2 regions of the Shewanella algidipiscicola genome follow, and region 2 is predicted to be linked to the other one. Evidence: predicted binding sites of a transcription regulator. Region 2 holds the regulator's gene; the other holds the start of a gene.

Region 1 (8,303 bases), on a different contig from region 2:
AGAAGCCCAACAGGTGGCCAATGCCATGGGGGAAATTGATGCTATCGCCGAGCAAACCAATTTACTCGCACTCAATGCCGCTATCGAAGCCGCGAGAGCGGGCGAGCAGGGACGCGGCTTTGCTGTGGTGGCCGACGAAGTTAGGGCACTGTCGAGCCGCACTAAGGTATCCACCACCAGCATATCGCAAAGCGTCGACAAGATGTTTAAGATGCTCAGCGACTGGAGCGAAGAGATGCGCCAAAGCCAACGCTTGGCAGAACACTGCGCCCAGCAAACAGAGTCTTCGGCGATAAAACTCGATGAGCTCTACACATCAATCAGCAGTATCCATGAATTTGCCCAGCACAATGCCGTCGCGGCTCAACAACAGATGCAAGTGGTACAAGAACTTAATCAAGGAATTAACCAGATCACTCTGGCATCGAATAATAATTTAGATGCGTTAACCAGCGTTGAAGACTCAATTTCTGAACTAAAAATTAACGCGGATAAAGCCAAGAGCTTAAGGCAAACCTTCGGGTAACCTAAGGTCGACAATGGACATGCGCTTGTGTACTGGCATCTGGTTTGATGCATTACAAATGTCAATAACAAGCAAATCTAGATTGAGCCGCAGGCCCTGCCACGGCTCAATCTATTTGGCCTATGCCACTGTGCTTCGCCACATGCCTCTCCCCTAATCTACCACTTAACTCGATACAGACTCCGGATCTACCCAATGCTGCAATCAGGTCATATATGCCCGCGGCTAATCGTCCGGTAAAAGCGGCAGACTGATTGACTCGCTCAGCCTCCGATTAGTGGGGAAACCAGATCCAGCACAAGCCTGCATTTCTCCCACACGCTAACACTAGGCGCGACTTATAACACTTTTCGTAGCGCAAGCGATATAAAACCAAGCGATAACATCACTTTAATCATTATTTAACCAAAAAGTACATGGTGCAAATACGACTTTTTTGAGTACAATATAAATAGTCATAAAGTGCAAATAACTATGCTACAGCAGTTAGTCACAAGATTGCGCATTAAATGGTTTTACATCACTGGACTTAGGCGGTAATCTCCGTCGATTAGATGAATGGATATTCATTATAAATTACATTATGGATTCAATATTTAATTCTTGCCGTTGTACAGACAGCGTAATTTAAGGCAAAAAAGTGGCTAAAAAACAAAAAACTAACATAAAAACGTTACTTACATTTCTCATCCCTTCGCTGATCGGCTTGTTACTGTTTATGACACCGATTAGCTATCAAGATGCGATCACCATTCCTATCGCTATCGTATCAAAAGGATTACAAAGCTTATTAGGCGATGCCCTAACTGGCATAGTGACCTTTATCGTGGTCATTACCGCTATCGCGACGCTCATCTGCAAATTGCTCAAACCTAATGTTTTAAAACAGCATCACTTTATCAATGCATTACTTAACGTAAACCCTATGTGGGCTATCGTTCGCATCATTGGTGCAGTCTTCATTGTATTGACCTACATGGGCATAGGTCCTGAAGCTATCCGCTCAGGGAATACAGGCGCCTTAGTACTGAATGACCTGCTACCCGTATTATTTTGCGTATTTATTTTTGCCGGCATGTTATTGCCTTTACTACTTAACTTCGGCTTACTGGAGCTATTTGGCACCTTATTAACCAAAATTATGCGCCCCGTATTTAACTTGCCAGGTCGCAGCGCCATTGATTGTATGGCCTCTTGGCTTGGCGATGGCAGTGTCGGCATTTTAATGACCAGTAAACAATATGAAGCCCGCCTTTATACTCAACGCGAAGCGGCTGTGATCGGCACCACCTTCTCGGCGGTTTCAATCACCTTCTCTTTAGTGGTAATTTCTCAAGTAAAATTAGAGCATCTGTTTGCACCATTTTACTTAACCGTATGTTTGGCTGGTATTGTCGCGGCGGTTATCGTGCCTAAATTGCCACCACTGAGTTGGAAAAAAGATCACTATATTGACGATACACCACGTCATCCTGACGATGAAGTCGTGCCACACGGTAAGGGCGTTTTCGCTTGGAGTTTTGAGCAAGCGATGGCTAAAGCGGCACATGCGCAAGGCGTATCGCACACCCTAAAAGATGGCCTAAAAAATGTCATCGATATGGTATTTGGCGTGCTCCCTGTTGTCATGGCTATCGGGACAATCGCATTGATGATCGCCGAATATACACCGCTGTTCGACTACCTTGGCATGCCATTTATCCCACTGCTAGAGTTACTGCAAATTCCAGAAGCAGGCGAGGCGTCTAAAACCATTATGGTTGGCTTTGCGGATATGTTTATCCCCTCGATTTTAGCCAGTTCAATCGAATCTGACATGACACGTTTTATTATCGCCGCCCTGTCGGTCACCCAGCTTATCTATATGAGTGAAGTGGGCGCCTTGTTGATAGGCAGTAAGATCCCGGTCAACATTGTCGAGTTGTTTGTGGTGTTTATTTTAAGAACACTGGTTACCCTGCCTGTTATTGCCGGTGTTGCACATCTTATCTTCTAAGGCATTCGACACATAAAAACCTAACATCAGCCTAGGACCGCCTGGGCTGATTTATCCCCCGCTCAATAACACAGCTGCAATCGTAGCCCTCATCCAAAGCCATACCACCATATAACCCAGTAGTCATTGCCCTGCCGTCATCGTTAAAAATACCGCGCGATGGTTAGGGCCTGTTCTCAATGATGAGCTCATCAATCGCCTCAGCAAACATGTTGATTTGTTGAAATGTTAATTGTCTGTTATAAATAGCATAAACATAAGGAAATAGACTATGAGCGTCACTGTTGCCGACATTATGAGCACCCGAGTCGTCACTATCGACATGGATGATCGACTCACCATAGTCAAAGAGATTTTTGACAGTGCGCCCTTTCACCATCTCTTGGTGGTTGAAAACGATAAGCTGCAAGGGGTGTTATCTGAGCGAGATTACCTGCGCACATTGAGCCCGCATATTGGCGCGATCAACGAAACCGAGCGCGATGTTGAAACGTTGCAGCGCCGAGCTCATCAGGTCATGACACGCAACCCCATCACTACCTCCCCCGAGTGCTCCTTACATGCGGCTTCTCGGTTATTGCTGCTGCACAATATTGGTTCACTGCCGGTGTTAACACAGGGTCAGATTGTCGGTATTGTCACCTGGAAAGATCTACTACGCGCTTACAGCCAATAAAAAAGACGAAAGGATATTTCGTCTTTTTGAGTGGCATCTTTTTTATGTACTGAGGGGACACCCAGCTACATCTGCATGTTTGACAGATTTTGGTATCTACAAAGGTTTAAATCGCCCAGCCACCGAGATAGAAAACCACTAAACCGATAGTGATCGCTAACACACCCGGTTTGATGGCACGCCATTCGCCGCTGCACAATCTGCCAATCACTAACGTAACAAAGCCCAGCATGATCCCAGTGACAATGTTACAACTTAAAATGATAAATACCGCACAGGTTAACCCAGCCATAGCATCGACTTTATCGTCAAAATTAAGCTTGGTCACATTGCTCAACATCAACAATCCCACATACATCAATGCAGGTGCGGTGGCGTAGGCTGGCACTAAATAACTTAGCGGCGCCAGGAACATCATCAGTAAGAAGAGTACACCAACAATGGTCGCTGTCAGGCCAGTTTTACCACCTGCGGCGGTTCCTGCGGCCGATTCAATATACACTGCAGCAGGCGCGCCGCCCACTGCACCGGCAAAGATACTGCTTACCGAGTCAGAGGTCAGCGCCTTACCGCCACCGACAATATTATCGTCTTTATCGAGTAATTCGGCTTGCCCCGCCACCGCACGGATAGTCCCAGTGGCATCAAAAATGGCCGTCATCACTAACGCCAACACAATAGGTAACACGACTGGATTTAACGCCCCCATAATATCGAGCTGACCAATTAATGATTTGTCAGACATCAGATCAGGTAAGGCAAACAAGCCTTGATAGGTCACCGAAGGGTCAAACAAGAGACCAAATACCGACAGGGCGATAATCACCAACAAAATTCCACCGGGCACACCGCGGCGCTCAAGGCCGATGGTGGCCGCCAAGCCGATAATGGTGGCAAGCACAGGTAAGCTATGAATATCGCCTAACTTCACCGGTAAACCCGCATCGTTGGCGACAATAAGCTGGACACTGTTGGTGGCAATAAGCAGGAGAAATAAGCCGATACCAATACCCGTACCGTGAGCAATACCTTTAGGCAGATTGGTTAGTACCCACTGACGAATCCCAGTCACACTCACTAGTGTAAACACTATCCCCATTAAAAAGATGGCGCCTAACGTAACCGGAATCGAGATCCCTTGGCCCAACACCATGCTAAACGCGGTGAAGGCGGTCAACGAGATAGCGCAGCCAATCGCCATCGGCAGGTTAGCCCACAGCCCCATTAACAATGAGCCAAATGCAGCGATTAAACAGGTCGCAACAAAGACCGCGCCGGCATCAAAGCCTGCGCTGCCGAGCATATTAGGCACCACAATGACCGAGTAAACCATGGCCAAGAAGGTGGTAAATCCGGCTATCACTTCTTGCTTTACGTTACTGCCACGGGCAGAAATAGCAAAAAAACGATCTAACATCGAACCTGTAGGTACAGCAGGGGTATCGAGAGTCTGTTCAGACTTCATAATTATTTACCTTTATTGTTCTCTTAGTTTTACAAGGTTATGGCAGTGAGGATCCCGCTCAACACTATCGGGTTAGAGAACCACCGAGTACTTGTGACGTACCTTACGTGCGCTGCAAGCTTACACATTGAATGCAAAGCCAAGAGGTGCTCGGTTAACCGAACGCTCACATAACCTAGGTTGGCGCGAATTTTACAGGAAAGCTGACACGATAAACTAGCGTAAATTAACAAATCATGAGATCTTTTTATTTTCGGCTAATTGCCCCACCCACGGCGGAATTAGCAGGATATTAAGCACACGTCGCACCTGCGATGACACTCGTTCAATACGTGGATGACTCATTTTAAATCATAACCTTATACTTGATTAACTTAACTCTTCATATCAGCAGAATTAATTTTCATATTTTTTCATAAGTTGTCGATGTTCATTCATCCTAGGTGTGACAGCCATTAACAACCCTCCTCTAATATTGTAGCCATAGACAAAGATCACCACTAAGAGAGCAGATCATGGCAGAACAAGATTTAGCGACTAAACCCAGTCAGGTGAAATCCAAAGAGCTTAAGGCGCTGGGCTTCATCATTTTTTTACTGTTTCCCATTTTAACGATTAGCGGCATAGGGGCTTATGGCTTTGTCATTTGGATGATCCAAGCGTTTGGCGGCATCGTCTCTCACTAAGTTAAATAATTACCTGATCTATTTTTTAAGGATGCTGTTATGAAGTGGTTTATTACTATCTGGCGCACGCTAAACAAGCCCGCCAAGTACCTCACCTTAGGTACCATCAGTTTGTCTGCCTTTCTCATGGGCATTATTTTCTGGGGTGGTTTTAATACCGCACTGGAAATGACTAATACCGAAGCGTTTTGCATTAGCTGTCACAGCATGGAAAGCAAGCCATACCAAGAGCTACAACAAACGGTGCATTGGTCAAATCACTCTGGGGTGCGAGCCACCTGCCCTGACTGCCATGTGCCACACAACTGGACGCGTAAAATTGCCCGTAAGATGGAAGCCTCTCACGATGTCTGGGGCTGGTTGCTACAAACGGTCAACACAGATGAAAAATTTGAAGCTAAACGGCTTGAAATGGCTAGCCGCGAATGGAAACGATTCGATCGCGACGACTCGTTAGCCTGTAAAAATTGCCACGACTATGCCTCAATGAAATGGGAAAGCATGTCAAAACTGGCGCAAAAACAGATGAAACGCGCCGCTGAAATCGATCAAAGCTGTGTTGATTGCCATAAAGGTATTGCTCACAAACTGCCTGATATGGGTACCTCTCGCGCACCTGAACTCATCGCTCAAGTGGGTTCTGGCGAGAGCAGCCTACAAGTGGGTGGCACCTATTTCACCGCGCTCACCAAACCGCTCTACTTTAATGGCACCACAGATGTCGAAGCCGGCACGCTCAACATCGCCACTAAAGTGACGGTACTCGAAACCCAAGGCGACCGCGTTAAAGTCGGCATCGATGGCTGGCGTAAAAAAGTGGGGGCTGGCCGGGTGATCTACTACGATTTTGGTCTCAATATCTTGTCGGCACAACTGTCAAAAGAAGCTGCCCTGGAAGAGGGGGTCATGGAAATTTTCGAGCAGAAAGAAGATCCAATGACCGGTCTACAGTGGCAACGAGTCGAGGCCAAGATTTGGACCGAGAAAGATTTCCTCGTCAAAGATTTACAACCCCTATGGGACTATGCACGTGAGACTTATTCCACCAGTTGTAGCGTCTGTCATACCCAACCAGACGAAGCACATTTCGACGCCAACACTTGGCCCGGCATGTTCCAAGGCATGATAGCGTTCGTCAACATGGACCAAGACACTCAAGCGTTAGTGCAAAAATACTTGCAAGAACATTCATCTACTTTCGATAAGTCGGCGCACTAAAAAGGATATCAACATGAACAGAAGAGATTTTCTTAAGGGCCTTGCAGCCACCTCTTATGTGACCCTCAGTGGTGCGTCAGTATTGGCCCCCCTTAATGCCCTCGCCAACACAGGCGCCAACGCCAATGATGGCTGGTTAACAACCGGGTCGCACTTTGGTGCATTTAAGATGAAACGTAAAAATGGCGTTATCGATCAGGTGATTCCATTTGACCGAGACCAATATCCAACCGATATGATTAACGGTATTAAAGGCTTGGTCTACAATCCATCTCGAGTTCGTTACCCTATGGTGCGATTAGACTTTTTGCTTAACGGCCATAAGAGTGACACCAGCCAACGTGGTGATTTTCGCTTTGTACGTGTGACCTGGGATAAGGCCTTGTCACTGTTTAAAGATTCACTCGATGAAGTGCAAACTAAATATGGTCCCTCAGGCCTACACGCTGGCCAAACGGGCTGGCGCGCCACAGGCCAACTGCACTCTTGTACCAGCCATATGCAACGCGCTGTGGGCATGCACGGTAACTTCATCAAAAAAATCGGTGACTACTCAACCGGAGCCGGTCAAACCATCATGCCTTATGTGCTCGGCTCGACCGAGGTTTATGCTCAGGGCACCTCATGGCAATTGATCCTGCAAGAGTCCAACACCATTATTTTATGGTCAAATGATCCCTATAAAAACCTACAGGTCGGCTGGAACGCCGAGACTCATGAGTCATTTGCTTACCTTGCGCAACTTAAAGAAAAAGTGAAACAAGGCAAGATCCGAGTGATCAGCATAGATCCTGTGGTCACCAAAACCCAAAAATACTTGGGTTGTGAACAGCTATATGTCAATCCGCAGACCGATGTCGCCTTAATGCTGGGGATCGCCCACGAAATGGTGAGCCAAAACTTGCATGATAAATCGTTTATCGAAGGCTATAGCTTAGGGTTCGATCAATTCCTTCCCTATCTTATGGGTGAGTCTGACGGTGTACCAAAAACCCCCGAGTGGGCCAGTAAGATCTGCGGTGTTAGCCAAGAGATCATCCGCGATCTTGCCAAGGTGATGACCGCAGGACGCACCCAAATCATGATGGGCTGGTGTATTCAGCGCCAACAACATGGCGAGCAGCCCTATTGGATGGCCGCCGTACTCGCCACTATGATAGGCCAAATTGGCTTACCGGGCGGTGGCATCAGCTATGGTCATCACTATTCGGGTATTGGTGTGCCGTCATCGGGAGCCGCAGCGCCGGGCGCGTTTCCGCGTAACCTCGATGAAGGCCAAAAGCCGTTATTTGATAACAATGACTTTAAGGGCGCCAGTAGCACTATTCCGGTCGCACGCTGGATTGATGCCATCTTAGAGCCAGGCAAAACCATTGAAGCCAATGGTTCTAAAGTCACCTATCCAGACATTAAGATGATGGTGTTCTCCGGTAACAACCCTTGGAATCACCACCAAGATCGCAACCGCATGAAACGCGCATTTCACAAACTCGAATGTGTCGTCACCATAGATACCAACTGGACAGCCACTTGCCGCTTCTCTGATATCGTGCTGCCAGCCTGTACCACCTTTGAGCGCAACGATCTGGATGTGTATGGCAGTTATGCCAACCGTGGGATCTTGGCAATGCAAAAGATGGTTGAACCACTGTATGAAAGCTTGTCTGATTTTGAGATATTCACCCGCTTTGCCACCTTAATGGGCAAAGGAGAGCAATACACTCGTGGCATGAGTG
Region 2 (8,303 bases):
GTTACTGCACACTTTTCAACGAGGTTTCTAACGATCCCCGCATTGATGTTAAATAGATCTGAGCGATCCATACCAGGCTTACGCGCAACACCTGCAGAAATTAGCACCACATCAGCACCTTCTAGTGCTGGTGTTGGGTCTTCGCCCGCGAACCCTTTGACTTCAACCGCTGTAGGGATGTGGCTTAAGTCAACCGCAACACCAGGGGTCACTGGCGCGATATCGTAAAGGGATAATTTAGAGCCGGCAGGCAATTGAGTTTTAAGTAGTAGAGCAAGAGCCTGGCCAATACCACCAGCGGCACCAAGTACAGCAACTTTCATAGTTATCTCCGTTAATTCTTGGTTATTATGTGACATAGATCTAAATTCACAGATGGCGCAACATTACTGCAATCACATCAATAATTCAATTATCCCTTAGTCGTGTAGCAAGATATTTTATAAATAACCCAAAAAGTGCATGTATTAACGGTTAGTCGATGAGGGGTTGGCTTAACTCACTTAGATTAGATACAACCGCTACATTCATCATTAATCATGCCAAATGAAAAGGATACCTAAGTAAGCGGTAGTTTCGATATTTACACGATCTTCCACAATAGTGAATGAATGTTTATTCATTCACTTCGAGTAAGACTTGACTTGCTTTGCATAGCTATTCACAATGAGCCAATTTTACGAATACAAGATGCCAAATTCATGCAAGCCAATAAAAACCAAGAAGAACTCGTCAAGACCTTTAAGGCTATCTTAAAAGAGGAACGCTTTGGCTCTCAGAGCGAAATCGTCAATGCGCTTCAAGCCGAAGGTTATAACAATATTAACCAATCAAAAGTATCGCGCATGCTAAGTAAGTTTGGTGCGGTGCGTACACGCAATGCTAAACAAGAGATGGTTTACTGCCTCCCTGCAGAGCTAGGTGTGCCTACGGCTGGCAGCCCATTGAAAAACCTCGTATTGGATGTCGACCATAATCAATCTATGATTGTGGTAAGAACCAGCCCAGGAGCTGCACAGTTAATCGCTAGACTGCTGGATTCTATAGGTAAACCAGAGGGAATATTGGGCACCATTGCTGGTGATGATACGATTTTCATCTGCCCGTCGAATATTCAAGAGGTCGGTAAAACGTTCAACACGATCAAGTCATTATTTAACTATACCGATTAAAGTGTTTTATAGCACACTAGGTCAAGGAATCGATAGTCTCTATTGTAGCGGTTAAATGACAAATTCTGGATCAAGACTAATTACGATTTACTAAAAATAGGCGCCAATGGCGTCTTTTTTATGCCAAAAAAATGGCTCCAATTTAGCCATTAATGCTCAATCAAAGCCTGTGTCACTGAAAATCATATAAAAATGCCGATAAGAGAAACTTATCGGCATTTAATTAGCATGCAAGATCTTATCGCTTTTGACGCTTAACCAGCCTGCCAAAAAGGCTTGGTTAAGCCCATTCAGGCGAATTTTATTGCAGCCCGCTTTTGATGGCTACTGATTTTACGCCAGTGTAATGACCACGCGGAAAAAAAAGAGTCCAAAGACTTGGCCGACTGTGATTAATCAATGGCGCAACGACAATAGGTTGCCGCTATTCACTCGTCGCTTTCGGCAGCTGCATTTTGCATAAAATCTAGCGAAGGAGCAAAAAACGCCGATCCCGTCAGCGCTTGAGTAAAGTGCATTAAGTGATCATGATTACCAGCTCCATCACCGTGGATCATGCTGTGGAGCATCTTTTCAAAATGCTCTGAATTACGGCACAATGAGATAAACATCAACCCCTGCTCTTTCATTGAGCCATAAGGCATACTCTGCCGTAAGATCTCCATCGAACGTCCTTGGCTATCTTTTAGGTTAACCCGCTTAATGTGGCTGGTAAGAGGCTTATCCTGCGAGGCATACTCGATATTATCGATTTTAGTCCTACCTATGATATCTTCTTGTTTTTTCTGAGGAAGTCGATTCCATTTGCTCAAATTGTGCGCGTATTTTTGTACATGAACATAACTACCGGAACGGAAGATTGCATCTTCATCGCCAACTAAGGCGACCTCTTGGCGATGACGTCCTTTAGGATTTTCAGTACCGTCGACAAAACCGGTGAGATCGCGCGCATCCATAAACTGAAAACCGCGCTCTTCATCAACCAGCTCGACTAAACCTTCAAACATTTGGCACACTTCATTAGCAACCAAGTGCAAGATGTCATAACGATCGCATCTCAGATGAATAAAGAGATCATACTCATGTGCAGGAGCATCTCGATTATCGGCATTCATCGCCGGAAACGGTTTCAATTGAGCTGGACGAGACAGGGGATACAAGCTGTCCCAGTAATTAGCACCAATCGCGACAAAACCATTAAAGGCACTATCGGCATATTGATCCGATAATTCATAAATGTACTGCGCAACATTGGCTACACAAGGGCGTAATTGTGATTCCACACCGTCTTCGGCATTAAACATCAAATATACACTATGCAAATTTCCTTCGGCACACACACCTAACTGTTCACGTGGCATAACCTGACTATCCATATAGACCCTACCTTTGTCAGTTTCAATTTCGGCTATATTGTCCGAAACTTTAGCGATAAATAGTACTACACAAGCCACAAACCGTTAAAAAGAAACCGTATTAATGGTTAGATTAACGTTTATTAATCATAACAACCACCGCGAGTTACAAATATGTTACTCAGCAGGCGATAATAAGACCAACGAATGAGGGATCACTGCTAGGTGAACTCGCTCACCCAAGGCTAAATCGTTTTTAGCACTGCGAACATCATAACCTTGTGTACCGACCAAGACTCGATAATAACAATTACTGCCTAAAAAACGGCGCTCGACAATCAATCCATCACCCTGACCGTTGGCATGAATGTCGATCTGCTCTGGCCTCAGCAAAAGTTCCCCCTTGTGCCCCACATCAAACAGCATAGGTGCTGTGCTAACAATCATACCCAGCGGAGTAGACACAGTAAAACCATCTACCACTTGAGCGGCAAGATAATTTCCTTCACCTAAAAACTCAGCAACGTATTTATCGGCAGGTGCACTGTAAAGGGCTTCAGCACAGCCATATTGCACTATCGCTCCTTGATTAAATAGCGCCAGTTTATCTGCAAATACAAAGGCTTCATCCTTGCTATGGGTCACAAAAATTGCACTAACATCGCGTTGTTTTAAAATGCTGCGGATCTCCAGCATCATTTCATTGCGCACTTTGGCATCGATATTTGAAAAGGGTTCATCAAGCAGTAATAACTCAGGCTCATACGCCAGAGCGCGGGCAATCGATACTCTCTGCTGCTGGCCGCCCGATAACTCATGTGGATAACGTTTCTCTAAGCCATCAAGTTTCACCAAAGCTAACATTTCAGTTAATCTGGCTTGCCGTTCGGCACTAGTTAAGCCTTTGACTCCAAATAAAATATTGTCCGCCACCGTTAAATGGGGAAACAATGCATAGTCTTGGAAAATCATTCCCACTTCTCTTTGCTCACTCGGCACAAAGTGCTCATCTCCCGACAACAACCGCTTATTGATGCTAATGCGGCCAGCAGAGATAGGTTGCAACCCCGCAATTGCCCTGAGCAGAGTCGTCTTACCACAGCCACTAGGCCCTAATAGCGCCGCAATCTCTCCACGCTGAATATTAAGACTAAGGCCATTTAAAATTACCAGGCCTTGGTAATTACTGTGAACATCTTCAATTTTGAGTGTCGACATTTAAGTATTATGCTCCAATGAACGGTTTAAATAGATCAGCGGAATGAACCCCACAAGTACGATCACAATGGCCGCCAGAGCGCCATGCTCTAACTGTTCATCTGAAACGAACTGAAACACATAAGTGGCAAGATTTTCAAACCCTACAGGCCTGAGTAGTAACGCCGCAGGTAGCTCTTTCATGCACTCAATAAACACCAACAATACGCCGGCAAAAATGCCTTTTCTCAGCAAGGGCAAGTGAACCTTACGCAACAAAGCATTGGGTCTTAAGCCCATGGTGATCGAAGCCATATCCAGCGTTGGACTAATACGCTTGTAACTGCTTTCCACACTACCGATTGCAATGGCCACAAATCGAATAGAAAAAGCAAAAATTAAAGCAAATATGCTGCCACTTAACACTAAGCCAGGTCCTTGCCTGTCGAAGTAGGCATAAATATCATTAATGGTAAAATCCATATATGTGAGCGGCACTAAAATCCCGATCGCCAGCACTGTGCCGGGCAGCGCATATCCTGTAGACGCTAAACGTGACGGTAATAGGTCGCTGCGACGTGGGCTACAACGCCTAACAAACATCAACACGATAGCAATCACGGCTGTGAGTAACGCCACCAGCAACGCGATATAGAGACTATTAATACTGTATTGTAGAAACTCGTGGTTCCAACTGACCTCGAAATATTGCCAGGCATAACTGACAAGTACCCCAAAGGGTAAGAGAAATGCCAGCAGTAATAAGCCAGCACAGTAAAACGTTGCTAACCACGCCTTAGGTGCTGATAACGGATAGCGATCACGCTCATTAAGCTCGGCCTGTTTCTGAAACAGCTTCTGCTTACGGCGCGCAAAACGCTCACTGCCAATCATACAAAAAATCACCAACAACATAATCGCCGACAACTTAGCGGCAGCAGATAAACTGCCATAACCTAGCCAAGTGTCATATACCGCTGTAGTCAGTGTCGGCACCGAAAAGTAACTGACGGTAGCAAAGTCAGCTGCCGTTTCCATCGCGACCAGTGAAGCGCCGACGGCTAATGCGGGCCTAGCCATGGGCAAACTTAAGCGCCAAAAGCTTTGCCATGGGGAGCATCCCATCACACGAGCCGCATGTTGTAAGCTAGAGGATTGCTCCATAAATGCGGTGCGAGCCAACAAATAAATATAAGGAAACAACACTAAGGCTAACATGACAGCAGCGCCCATCAAGGTACGCACATCAGGGAAATAATAGTCTTGGGGCGATTGCCAACCAAACACAGCACGTATCCCCCGCTGAATCGGGCCAGCATAATCGAGCAAGTCGGTATATACATAAGCCACGACATAAGCAGGCATGGCTAAGGGTAACAACAAGGCCCACTGGAAGAGTTGGCGGCCAGGAAAGTCACAGCGGGCAATACACCAAGCCGCAGGCAGTGCCAATACCACTGCACCAATACAGACACACAGCATCAAGGCCAGCGTATTGAAAATATATGTGGGTAATACGGTGTCGAGTAGATGAGCAAATATAGCCTCACCGGGCACAGCAGCCTGCACAATAATGGCTAACAATGGCAGTGTTAAGATAACTGCTATCAAATAACTGATCAGTGACCAACGTCGAGCAAAACCTAAAATCATTCGTTATCTCATTTGCCTTGATCAGATAATTATCAAGGATTAACCTAAATCGAAGCTTAAATAAAAACGATTATAACTTACAAAAGTGTGCGCCCTGTGGCTAAAAAGCAAAATAGCCTTCTAATAAGAAGGCTATGTCGAGACCAATAGCGCGTAAAGCTGACTATTTTTTACAGATCAAACTTCACTTCATCTAATAATTTTACGGCTGCCTGATGATACTCTGCCAATTTAAAAATGGGTAACGCATCGGCTTTAAACTCTCCCCAAGAGGCCACCAACTCTGATGGTGCAACATCCACCTTGACCGGATACTCCATATTGATTTGCGCATAAGATTGCTGCGCAGCATCACCTGACAAATATTCCATTAATTTAATTGCGTTGTCTTTGTGGGGGGCATGCTTGGCCAACGCCATACCCGAGATATTAATATGCGCACCGCGATTGCTTTGATTAGGGAAGTTAATATTGACCGCCTCAGCCCAAGCCACTTGGTTAGGATCTTTCAGCATTTTTCCTAAGTAGTAACTGTTACCAATGGCGATATCACATAGCCCCTCTTTAACCGCTTGTACCTGAGCACGATCATTACCCTGCGGCTTACGGGCCAAATTGGCTTTAAAACCGTTTAACCATGTTTTGGTTTCGGCTTCACCATGGTGCGCTATCATAGAGGCAACTAAGGCAATATTGTAAGGATGCTTACCACTGCGAGTACAAATTTTGCCTTTATATTTAGGATCAGCAAGATCTTCATAAGTAATATCTAACGGCCCTAAGCGCTCTTTAGAAGAATAAATATTTCTTACTCGCTGGGTTAATGCAAACCATTCACCGCTGGGTGAACGCATTGATTGCGGGATATTAACCTCAAGTACTTCGCTCTGCACAGGGGTAACCAAATCTTTATCGGCCAATTCCATTAAGCGAGAAAAATCAGACGTCAGCACTAAGTCAACTGGAGATAAGCGCCCTTCTCTAGCAATACGTTCGGCAATACCATTTTTAGAAAAGACCACATTCACCTCAATACCCGTCTCCTTGGTAAAGTCAGTTAAAATAGGGTCAATCAAAAACGCTTGTCGATATGAGTAAATCGTTAACGTATCAGCAGCACTTGCCATTGATGTCATGCAAGCCAAACCTAGCGCAATAACGCCTTTAGTAAAGTTCATTTCAACTCTCCAGTTACAAACCGACAATGATAATGGTTATCAATTGCGACTAGGGTAATCAAAACCTCTCATAACGGCAAGTTGAATTATTAAAAAAATCATCTGTAGCGACAATTTTGCACTTAGCTAATAGCAGTGACTACACTAAACAAGTAAGCGTAAAACCAGACAAGCGATAACATCACAGAGAATATATATGCCAATCAAAATCATCGCGTTGCTCTTGGCGCTCATGCTACTGCTGTATCTGTTTAAACACAGACTGGGTATAGGGCGGAAAAAGATAACAAAAAAAGCACGCAGCAAAACCAAAATTAAGCCTATTAGTGAATACCCGCCTCTTGCTGAGCAGCAATATTCCTCAACGAATACAAAATTTCATAGTGTCGAAATTGTCAATGATGCAATGGATTGTACCAGCGCCCACTCACTGCAAGGTAAACGTTATCTTTCCGCACAAGCGCCTATGCTTCCGCTGAAAGGATGCAGTACAACACCGTGCCGTTGTCGTTATATTCATCATGCCGATAGACGCAAATTCGACGGGGAGCGGCGGTTACAATTTGGCGTCACTCATGAACTTTACGGAACCTTTGGTGAACAAAACCGAAGAAGCTTCAAGCATAACGGCCGCCGCCAATCCGACCAACCATAATATTGGCGTACAGTAGACCTACTTGCAACGAGTAAAGCAGCGTACTGAGTGGCACGATAAACCACAGTATTAATACTTAGAAAAAACACAACAAACCCAAATATAGTCAATTTAAAACAGATACTTAATATAATAATGGAGAGCTTGCGCAGTTAAGAAAGGACGATACCATTACAGCAACCGTCATTGCTCTTTAGGTCAATCAATCTTAATGCAAGTCGCCTTAAAGCGAGGATACGTTATCTACTGGTTCCACTTTATTCGACTAAATGATGGCCCTCAAGGCAGTTGCCATCAAAGCCTTGTTACCAGTATTTTTCAACCGTGATTTGACCAGGCGCTCGGCGTAAATTAGTGGCTAAACCACGCTCTTTAAGCTGTTGAGTCAGGCTTTTAATCATCTCAGGGTGACCACAAATCATCACTTGAGCATCTTTTGGGGTTAATTTAAGTCCAACTTGCGCCTCAATAACGCCTGCAGCCACTGCATCGGGTATACGGCTATCTATGGTGCCAACGCCTTTTTCACGAGTTACAGAGGTGACAAGTTCAAACTGTTGCGGATAGGTTAACTTAAGCTGCTGTAACTCTGGGTAATAAGCTAAGTCGTTCGCCTGCCTAACCCCATAAACCAAAATCACCTTATTAAAACGTAACCAAGGTTGATTGGTTCGCATCATAGAAATAAAAGGTCCTACAGCCGTACCTGTAGCAAACAGCCATAAATGTTGGCCTTGAGCGGGCAGTTCATCTAATGTCATAAAGCCTGTCGCTTTAGTGGAAATATCGATGCTGTCGCCAACATTTAACGTCTGTAATTGCGGAGATAACTTGCCCTCTTCTACGCTTACCGCCAATATTTCTAGATACTGACTCGAAGGGGCATTAACCAATGAATAAGCTCGAGCCACTCTTTTATCATTGATAACTTGTGAGAGCTTAATAAACTGCCCAGCAATAAAATCACCAATATCAGCAGACAGCTTCAACGTAAATAATCGTTCGTTCCAATCTATACGCTCTACCACGTGTGCCTGTTGCCACATTAGCATCCCCTTTGAGAGTTAAATCAAGGTCGATAAACACCATCATT

Evidence for each region. Region 2 encodes ArgR, which controls arginine synthesis, uptake and breakdown. Its sites were predicted from a motif close to ANTGAATANNTATTCANT; they were not measured.
Region 1: the regulator ArgR is predicted to act here: its motif matches at 1,080-1,097, upstream of DN599_RS13925 (YjiH family protein).

The regions. Positions count from the first base shown of each region.
Region 1 is NZ_OXJV01000018.1:7,893-16,195, forward strand. Features, by position in the region: gene DN599_RS13920 (methyl-accepting chemotaxis protein) at 1-526, shown strand, start outside; gene DN599_RS13925 (YjiH family protein) at 1,245-2,522, shown strand; gene DN599_RS13930 (CBS domain-containing protein) at 2,794-3,198, shown strand; gene DN599_RS13935 (NCS2 family permease) at 3,305-4,663, opposite strand; gene torE (trimethylamine N-oxide reductase system protein TorE) at 5,179-5,349, shown strand; gene torC (pentaheme c-type cytochrome TorC) at 5,389-6,567, shown strand; gene torA (trimethylamine-N-oxide reductase TorA) at 6,581-8,303, shown strand, end outside.
Region 2 is NZ_OXJV01000001.1:423,524-431,826, reverse strand. Features, by position in the region: gene mdh (malate dehydrogenase) at 1-323, opposite strand, end outside; gene argR (transcriptional regulator ArgR) at 702-1,172, shown strand; gene DN599_RS01880 (Dyp-type peroxidase) at 1,601-2,548, opposite strand; gene DN599_RS01875 (ABC transporter ATP-binding protein) at 2,705-3,745, opposite strand; gene DN599_RS01870 (ABC transporter permease) at 3,746-5,377, opposite strand; gene DN599_RS01865 (Fe(3+) ABC transporter substrate-binding protein) at 5,548-6,555, opposite strand; gene DN599_RS01860 (hypothetical protein) at 6,752-7,210, shown strand; gene DN599_RS01855 (ferredoxin--NADP reductase) at 7,516-8,256, opposite strand.